2 regions of the Crassaminicella indica genome follow, and region 1 is predicted to be linked to the other one. Evidence: a T-box and tRNA genes for the amino acid it is inferred to sense, from the RefSeq annotation. Region 1 holds a T-box; the other holds one or more tRNA genes.

Evidence for each region. The T-box of region 1 lies ahead of asnS (asparagine--tRNA ligase). A T-box ahead of a tRNA ligase gene usually reads a tRNA of that ligase, here a tRNA-Asn.
Region 2: it has a tRNA-Asn gene. The T-box ahead of asnS (asparagine--tRNA ligase) is inferred to sense a tRNA for this amino acid. The anticodon was not compared.

The regions. Positions count from the first base shown of each region.
Region 1 is NZ_CP078093.1:1,304,797-1,308,951, reverse strand. Features, by position in the region: gene KVH43_RS06160 (nucleoside recognition domain-containing protein) at 1-131, opposite strand, end outside; gene KVH43_RS06155 (nucleoside recognition domain-containing protein) at 125-550, opposite strand; gene asnS (asparagine--tRNA ligase) at 581-1,972, opposite strand; T-box leader at 2,010-2,243, opposite strand; gene KVH43_RS06145 (SpoIIE family protein phosphatase) at 2,401-3,612, shown strand; gene KVH43_RS06140 (methyl-accepting chemotaxis protein) at 3,651-4,155, opposite strand, start outside.
Region 2 is NZ_CP078093.1:67,521-71,675, reverse strand. Features, by position in the region: rRNA gene KVH43_RS00425 (23S ribosomal RNA) at 1-1,292, shown strand, start outside; rRNA gene rrf (5S ribosomal RNA) at 1,487-1,603, shown strand; tRNA gene KVH43_RS00415 (tRNA-Asn) at 1,609-1,683, shown strand; tRNA gene KVH43_RS00410 (tRNA-Leu) at 1,690-1,778, shown strand; tRNA gene KVH43_RS00405 (tRNA-Met) at 1,785-1,860, shown strand; tRNA gene KVH43_RS00400 (tRNA-Glu) at 1,865-1,939, shown strand; tRNA gene KVH43_RS00395 (tRNA-Val) at 1,944-2,019, shown strand; tRNA gene KVH43_RS00390 (tRNA-Asp) at 2,035-2,111, shown strand; tRNA gene KVH43_RS00385 (tRNA-Thr) at 2,120-2,194, shown strand; tRNA gene KVH43_RS00380 (tRNA-Tyr) at 2,203-2,287, shown strand; tRNA gene KVH43_RS00375 (tRNA-Gly) at 2,295-2,369, shown strand; tRNA gene KVH43_RS00370 (tRNA-Gly) at 2,376-2,449, shown strand; tRNA gene KVH43_RS00365 (tRNA-Arg) at 2,454-2,530, shown strand; tRNA gene KVH43_RS00360 (tRNA-Gln) at 2,539-2,614, shown strand; tRNA gene KVH43_RS00355 (tRNA-Lys) at 2,618-2,693, shown strand; tRNA gene KVH43_RS00350 (tRNA-Ser) at 2,699-2,787, shown strand; tRNA gene KVH43_RS00345 (tRNA-Ser) at 2,793-2,884, shown strand; tRNA gene KVH43_RS00340 (tRNA-Ile) at 2,890-2,966, shown strand; tRNA gene KVH43_RS00335 (tRNA-Trp) at 2,971-3,046, shown strand; tRNA gene KVH43_RS00330 (tRNA-Pro) at 3,061-3,137, shown strand; tRNA gene KVH43_RS00325 (tRNA-Ile) at 3,145-3,221, shown strand; tRNA gene KVH43_RS00320 (tRNA-Ile) at 3,235-3,311, shown strand; tRNA gene KVH43_RS00315 (tRNA-Phe) at 3,336-3,411, shown strand; gene KVH43_RS00310 (ribonuclease H-like domain-containing protein) at 3,442-4,155, opposite strand, start outside.

The sequences.
Region 1 (4,155 bases):
TCTGATAGTTTGTTCAAAACATTATAATCTTTTGCTATCTGTAAGATAATCATTAAAGGAATTACAATAACTGCTATAGAATATACAGATTCTAAACTTCCTAATAAACCTTCTTTAAAAATTTCTAACATAATAATGCACCTACCTGTCCTACCATAATTCCTACAATAACAGCTAAGCCAACTCTTAAAGCAATAACTTTCCCTATATTTGCATCTAATTTTTTGACAACTGCTGTCTCAACAAATAAAGAATGGGAAAAAGATAGCATAATTCCTATGGTAGTTATTTGCATAGGTGTTAATGATATAGCCTTAATTGCTCCTAGTGCTGCATATATATTCAAAGCATTTCCTAAAACCAGTACTATCGCAGCTTCTCCAGGCAAATGAAACACCCCCATAAGAGGCTTAAACACATTTGATATCCAGTCAAGAACTGGTGTATGTTTTAAAAAAGTTATAAAAATATATACAGGAATAATAATCTTTCCGAGCATCCATGTAGTCTCTATTCCCTTTTTAATACCTGTTTTAATAGAATCAATCACCTTTCCCAACCCCTTTTTACTTATACTTTCTTAAAACTCAGCATATTTTACTGTTCTTGGAAAAGGAATTACATCTCTTATATTACTCATTCCTGTAATATACATGATAAGTCTCTCAAATCCTAATCCAAAGCCTGCATGCTTCGTTCCTCCAAATCTTCTAAGCTCTAAATACCACCAATAATCTTCTTTATTAAGACCTAACTCTTCTATTCTCTTTTCTAGTACATCTATTCTTTCTTCTCTTTGACTACCACCAATAATTTCTCCAACTCCTGGAACAAGCAAATCAGCAGCTGCTACTGTTTTACCATCATCATTAAGTCTCATATAAAATGCTTTAATATCTTTTGGATAATCCATTACAAATACAGGTTTTTTATATACTTTTTCTGTTAAGTATCTTTCATGCTCTGTTTGAAGATCACAGCCCCATTCTACAGGATATTCAAATTTTGCATCAGCTTTTTTTAATATCTCAATAGCCTCTGTATAAGTAACTCTTACAAAATCAGAGCTGACAATATTATCTAATCTTTCTAATAAGCCCTTATCAATAAACTTATTGAAAAATTCCATTTCCTCTGGAGCATTTTCTAGCACATAATTTATTACATATTTGATCATATCTTCTGCCAATTCCATATCATCCTCAAGATCAGCAAAAGCAATTTCAGGCTCGATCATCCAAAATTCTGCAGCATGTCTTGCAGTATTTGAATTTTCTGCTCTGAAGGTTGGTCCAAAGGTATATACATTTCTAAAAGCTAGTGCATAGCTTTCCGCTTCTAGCTGTCCACTCACTGTTAAATTTGTTTCTTTTCCAAAGAAATCCTTCTTAAAATCTATATTTCCTTCCTCATTTCTTGGAAGATTTTCTAAGTCTAATGTAGAGACTCTAAACATTTCTCCTGCACCTTCACAATCACTTCCTGTGATAATTGGTGTATGAGTATAAACAAAGCCTCTTTCTTGGAAAAACTTATGAATCGCATAAGCTGCAATAGAACGCACTCTAAATACTGCTGAAAAAGTATTACTTCTTGGTCTTAAATGAGCAATAGTTCTTAAAAATTCAAAGGTATGTCTCTTCTTTTGAAGAGGATAATCTCTATCAGATGTTCCCTCCACTTCAATTTTTGTTGCTTTTATCTCAAATGGCTGTTTTGCACCTGGTGTTAATACTAGCTTTCCTTCTACTATAATAGAAGAACTTATTGTAAGCTTTGAAATTTCTTTAAAGTTATCTAAATTTTCTTCAAAAACTACTTGAAGGTTTTTAAAAAAGCTTCCATCATTCACTTCAATAAAGCCAAAAGCCTTTGATGCTCTTAAAGTCCTTACCCAACCTGAAATAGTAATCACTTGATCTTGATATTTCTCTGTTTGTCTATAAATGTCTTTAATCAATATTGTTTTCATGTTTTTTCTCCTCCTCAATCAAAAAGCCTTTCGTCTTATTAGGGACGAAAGGCTAAATTCCGCGGTACCACCCTTATTGCCAAATGGCCAACTCATCAGTACAAAAATACTTTTCAATGATAACGGTTTTAGCCGTCTAAGCCTACTTTCATAAATGATTTCGGTTAGAAACTCAGAGATGTTCTTCAGTACAGATCCCGTATCGGTCTTTCACCACCACCGACTCGCTTTGACGTTTTCTCATACCTACTCTTCTCGTCCTTGTTTTTTACAATATAGTTGTATCACTGATATTATAATATTTAGAAAATAATATGTCAAAACTTTTCCTATTTATTTTGCCCATAAATTTTTAATATATAAAAATATACCTATGCTTTTATATAATATGTTACAATGAGTTTAGTCCAATTTTTCGAGGTGATATCATGAAGCTTTCTGTAGAACAATTAAAGGATTCTAATCATTTTTTAAATATTATATTTGAAAATATTACATCTGCTATTTTTTTAGTAGACAAAAATATGAAGTTACAACAATTCAATGAACCTTTCAGCGTTTTATTCAATAAAAAAGAAGATAAAATAATTGGCAAACTATGTGGAAATATCATTGGCTGTCAATACTCAGTTGATGAAAATAAAAATTGTGGTACTACAAGCAATTGTGAAAGCTGTATTATTAGAAACTCTATATTAAAAGCATTTCATGATCAAACTCCCACCTTTAAAGAAATATTAACTAGAAATTTCTATATAAATGAAAAATCCATAAAAAAATATTTCCAATTTACTACCAAGTATATTAACTACAATGGTGAAGACATGGTTTTAGTTATATTAGATGATATTACAGAGCTTGAAAATAGCAAATTAGAGCTTCAGAAAAGAAATGAAATGATCGAAGCTTATCACAGCCGAATTCGAGATGAATTAGCCCTTGCTAAAAATGTTCAGCAAAATCTTATCCCAAATAAGCTCCCTCAATTAGAAGGAGTATCCTTGTCTGCTATCTACAAGCCTCTAGAAGAAATAGGTGGAGATTTATATGATTTTATAAAAATAAATGAAAACTCTTTAGGAATATTTTTAAGTGATATATCTGGTCACGGTGTTCCTGCTGCTATGATTACAGCTATGGTAAAAGCGATTATGGAAACGAGTAATTATCTTTTTCAGCATCCAGCAGCTTTTATTAACTATCTCAATAGAAAACTAATTAATATATCTGAAAACCTATACTTAACTGCATTTTATGGGCTTTATAATAATAAAACAAAAAGATTTACTTATATGAGATGTGGTCATCCTTATCCTTTAATCATTAGAAACGGGGAATGTATAGAATTAAAGGAAGGAGGAAGTACTATTTTAGGTGTTTTTGAAAATATAAACTTCGAAAGTAAAACAATAGCTCTTCAAAAAGGAGATAAACTCATCTTTTATACAGATGGATTAACAGAAACTAAAGAATATCCTCATACTATATCTCAAAAAGATCTTCATAGCATTTTATTAAAGCATTCTCATAAAAAAATAGATTCCTTCATAAACCATGTCTATGAAGAAATAATCAATTTAAGAAAAAGTAAAACCTTTGAAGATGATGTATGTATTTTAGGAATGGAAATACATGATTAGATCTAAAAAATGTATAGCAATCGCTATACATTTTTTATTTATATTTTAAATTTATTTATAGTTTCTTGAAGCTTTCCTGATAAACTTGCAAGCTGTTCTGCTGATGAAGATAGCTCTTCAAGTGTTGCAGATTGCTCCTCTGTAGAAGCTGCTACTTCCTCTGCTCCAGCAGCATTTTCTTCTGTAATACTTGCAATATTTTCAATATTTTCTCCTACAACAGCTGCATGTTCATTTAAATTTTCACAGGCAAGCGTTACTCCTTTCATATTATCTGTAAGATCTGAAACAGATTTTAATATATCTTCAAAAACATTTACCGTTTCTTTTACAGCGTTTTCTTGCTCTGTTACTATCAATTTTGCTTGTTCCATTTCCTTAACAGCATTTTCTACACTTGTCTGAATCTCATTTATCAAATCACTAATATTTTTAGTTGCTCTTCCTGATTCTTCTGCAAGCTTTCTTACTTCCTCTGCAACAACAGCAAATCCCTTTCCTGCTTCTCCTGCTCTTGCTGCTTCAATAGCTGCATTTAATGCT
Region 2 (4,155 bases), 1.2 Mb from region 1:
GGTGCCCGTACCGCAAACCGACACAGGTAGGTGAGGAGAGAATCCTAAGGCGAGCGAGAGAACTATTGTTAAGGAACTCGGCAAAATGACCCCGTAACTTCGGGAGAAGGGGTGCCACGTTAGGGTGCAAGCCCGAGGTGGCCGCAGAGAATAGGCCCAAGCGACTGTTTAGCAAAAACACAGGTCTCTGCTAAGTCGAAAGACGATGTATAGGGGCTGACGCCTGCCCGGTGCTGGAAGGTTAAGGGGAAGTGTTAACGAAAGTGAAGCACAGAACTTAAGCCCCAGTAAACGGCGGCCGTAACTATAACGGTCCTAAGGTAGCGAAATTCCTTGTCGGGTAAGTTCCGACCCGCACGAAAGGCGTAACGATTTGGGCACTGTCTCAACAATAGACTCGGTGAAATTGTAGTACCGGTGAAGATGCCGGTTACCCGCAGCAGGACGGAAAGACCCCGTGGAGCTTTACTGTAGCCTGACACTGGATTTTGGTATTACATGTACAGGATAGGTGGGAGACTGAGAAGCATGCACGCCAGTGTGTGTGGAGTCGACGTTGGGATACCACTCTTGTAATACTGAAGTTCTAACCATAAGCTGTGAATCCAGCTTTGGGACACTGTCAGGTGGGCAGTTTGACTGGGGCGGTCGCCTCCTAAAGAGTAACGGAGGCGCCCAAAGGTTCCCTCAGCGCGGTCGGAAATCGCGCGAAGAGTGCAAAGGCAGAAGGGAGCTTGATTGCGAGACACACAGGTCGAGCAAGGACGAAAGTCGGGCTTAGTGATCCGGTGGTTCCGAGTGGAAGGGCCATCGCTCAACGGATAAAAGCTACCCCGGGGATAACAGGCTTATCTCCCCCAAGAGTCCACATCGACGGGGAGGTTTGGCACCTCGATGTCGGCTCGTCTCATCCTGGGGCTGAAGTAGGTCCCAAGGGTTGGGCTGTTCGCCCATTAAAGAGGCACGCGAGCTGGGTTCAGAACGTCGTGAGACAGTTCGGTCCCTATCCGCTGTGGGCGTAGGAAATTTGAGAGGAGCTGTCCTTAGTACGAGAGGACCGGGATGGACGTACCTCTGGTGCATCAGTTGTCACGCCAGTGGCACAGCTGAGTAGCTATGTACGGAAGGGATAAGCGCTGAAGGCATCTAAGCGCGAAGCCCCCCTTAAGATAAGATTTCCCATGGAGTTAATCCAGTAAGACCCCAGAAAGACGATCTGGTTGATAGGTTGGAGGTGTAAGGGCAGTAATGTCTTTAGCTGACCGATACTAATAGGTCGAGGGCTTGACCAAAATATGCATTGTTTAGTTTTGAGGGTATAAAAAAGCAGTTGACAAAATTCTAGCAAGGTGGTAAAATAAATTTTGTCTTAACTCAACATTAGTATGTATAAGGATTTGTGTAGGACTGAAAAAATGCAAATTCTTTAAAAAAGTGTTGACAAACTGCGAAAAACGAGATAAAATATATCTTGTCCTCAAAAAAATCCAGTGGCAATAGCGAAGGGGTCACACCTGTTCCCATACCGAACACAGAAGTTAAGCCCTTCAGCGCTGATGGTACTTAGGCGGAGACGCCTTGGGAGAGTAGGTCGCCGCTGGTTTGTGTTCCAAGGTAGCTCAATGGTGGAGCACTCGGCTGTTAACCGATAGGTTGTGGGTTCGAGTCCCACCCTTGGAGCCAAAGAATGCCGGGGTGGCGGAACTGGCAGACGCACAGGACTTAAAATCCTGCGGTCCTTACAGACCGTACCGGTTCGATTCCGGTCCCCGGCACCAAAATATCGCGGAGTGGAGCAGCTGGCAGCTCGTCGGGCTCATAACCCGAAGGTCGTAGGTTCAAATCCTGCCTCCGCAACCATTAAGGCCCATTGGTCAAGCGGTCAAGACACCGCCCTTTCACGGCGGTAACCCGGGTTCGATTCCCGGATGGGTCACCATTTTGGGCGCATAGCTCAGCTGGGAGAGCACCTGCCTTACAAGCAGGGGGTCATAGGTTCGATCCCTATTGCGCCCACCATTAAAATTTGATTATGGCCCGGTAGTTCAGTTGGTTAGAATGCCAGCCTGTCACGCTGGAGGTCGAGGGTTCGAGCCCCTTCCGGGTCGCCAATAAATGTGCTGGTGTGGCTCAACGGTAGAGCAGCTGACTTGTAATCAGCAGGTTGGGGGTTCGATTCCCTTCGCCAGCTCCAAAGAATTAGGAGGAGTTCCCGAGTGGCCAAAGGGGGCGGACTGTAAATCCGTTAGCTAAGCTTTCAGTGGTTCGAATCCACTCTCCTCCACCAATTAATTGCGGAAGTGGCTCAGTGGTAGAGCATCGCCTTGCCAAGGCGAGGGTCGCGGGTTCGAATCCCGTCTTCCGCTCCAAGATATGCGGATGTAGTTCAATGGTAGAACTCCAGCCTTCCAAGCTGGTAGCGTGGGTTCGATTCCCATCATCCGCTCCAATAAGGGTTCATAGCTCAGCTGGATAGAGCAACGGCCTTCTAAGCCGTGTGTCCGGGGTTCGAGTCCCTGTGGACCCGCCATAAAATAATGGGGTATCGCCAAGTCGGTAAGGCACCAGACTTTGACTCTGGCATTCGTAGGTTCGAGTCCTGCTACCCCAGCCATAAGACCCATTAGCTCAGTCGGTAGAGCACTTGACTTTTAATCAAGGTGTCCCGCGTTCGAGCCGCGGATGGGTCACCAAATATGGAGGGGTGTCCGAGTGGTTTAAGGAGCTGGTCTTGAAAACCAGTGACTCCGAAAGGGGCCGTGGGTTCGAATCCCACCCCCTCCGCCAGATTTGGAGAAGTACTCAAGTAGGCTGAAGAGGACGGTTTGCTAAACCGTTAGGCCGAGTAATCGGTGCGCGGGTTCGAATCCCGCCTTCTCCGCCAAATGAGGGCCTTTAGCTCAGTTGGTTAGAGCGTCCGGCTCATAACCGGCAGGTCCGGGGTTCGAGTCCCTGAAGGCCCACCATTTTAGGGGTATAGCTCAGTTGGTAGAGCAGTGGTCTCCAAAACCACGTGCCGAGGGTTCAAGTCCTTCTGCCCCTGCCAATCATAAAAAAAATCGAGGTGTAGCGCAGTTTGGTAGCGCATCTGGTTTGGGACCAGAGGGCCGCGGGTTCAAATCCTGCCACCTCGACCATTGATTGGGGCTTGTAGCTCAGGTGGTTAGAGCGCACGCCTGATAAGCGTGAGGTCGGAGGTTCGAGTCCTCCCAAGCCCACCATTTTTTTTTATAGGGGCCTTTAGCTCAGTTGGTTAGAGCGTCCGGCTCATAACCGGCAGGTCCGGGGTTCGAATCCCTGAAGGCCCACCATATATAATATATAGATGAATATTTGCCCAGATAGCTCAGTCGGTAGAGCAGGGGACTGAAAATCCCCGTGTCGGAGGTTCGATTCCGCCTCTGGGCACCAATAAAAAACAAGCTCATTTGAGCTTGTTTTTTATTGCATTTGATTAAAAATATATGGTATAAGCTTTGATATAAATAAGTGAATATCTAAAGGCTTTATATGATTGTTCTGTTTGAATAGAATAATATTTTCAGGAATGAAATCATTTGATTGATTTTTTCTACAAGGAAATGAAAAATCACACAGATCAATATATAAGCATTTATCACCAGAAGAAAGACGACCTTTATATAATGGAATTTTGATTTTGAAAGTATTTGTATTTTTTACATATTCAAAACAAAAACCATTTTCATAAGCGATATAGTTATTTATATGATTATTTTTATAGACTCCTTCTAAATGAAAAGAATTGTCTTTAATATATTGCTTTGAAATATAGCATGTATTTTTTTTATAAATATGAAAAATTTGAGGAAAGGCTTGGAGAATTTGTTCAATATGAATCTTATCTAATATCATAAAAGCTTTACTAAAATAATATAGATCGTCATAATTGTGAAGCAGAATAATATCTTTTATTTGTTTGTTTTTTTCTTTTTCATATTGATTATAAAGGGTAACACTTTCTTTACCTGAAATTTTATCATTTCTATGAATACCTAAATACGCTTCTACAGATTTTAGCTTACAATTATTAAGATTAAGTTTTTTTTGAACCCTTCTAATTAGTTTGAGAAGATCAATACTTTGGTAGGTTTTAATAGAATAATCAATTTCATTGGCTAAAAATCTTTTATTTAA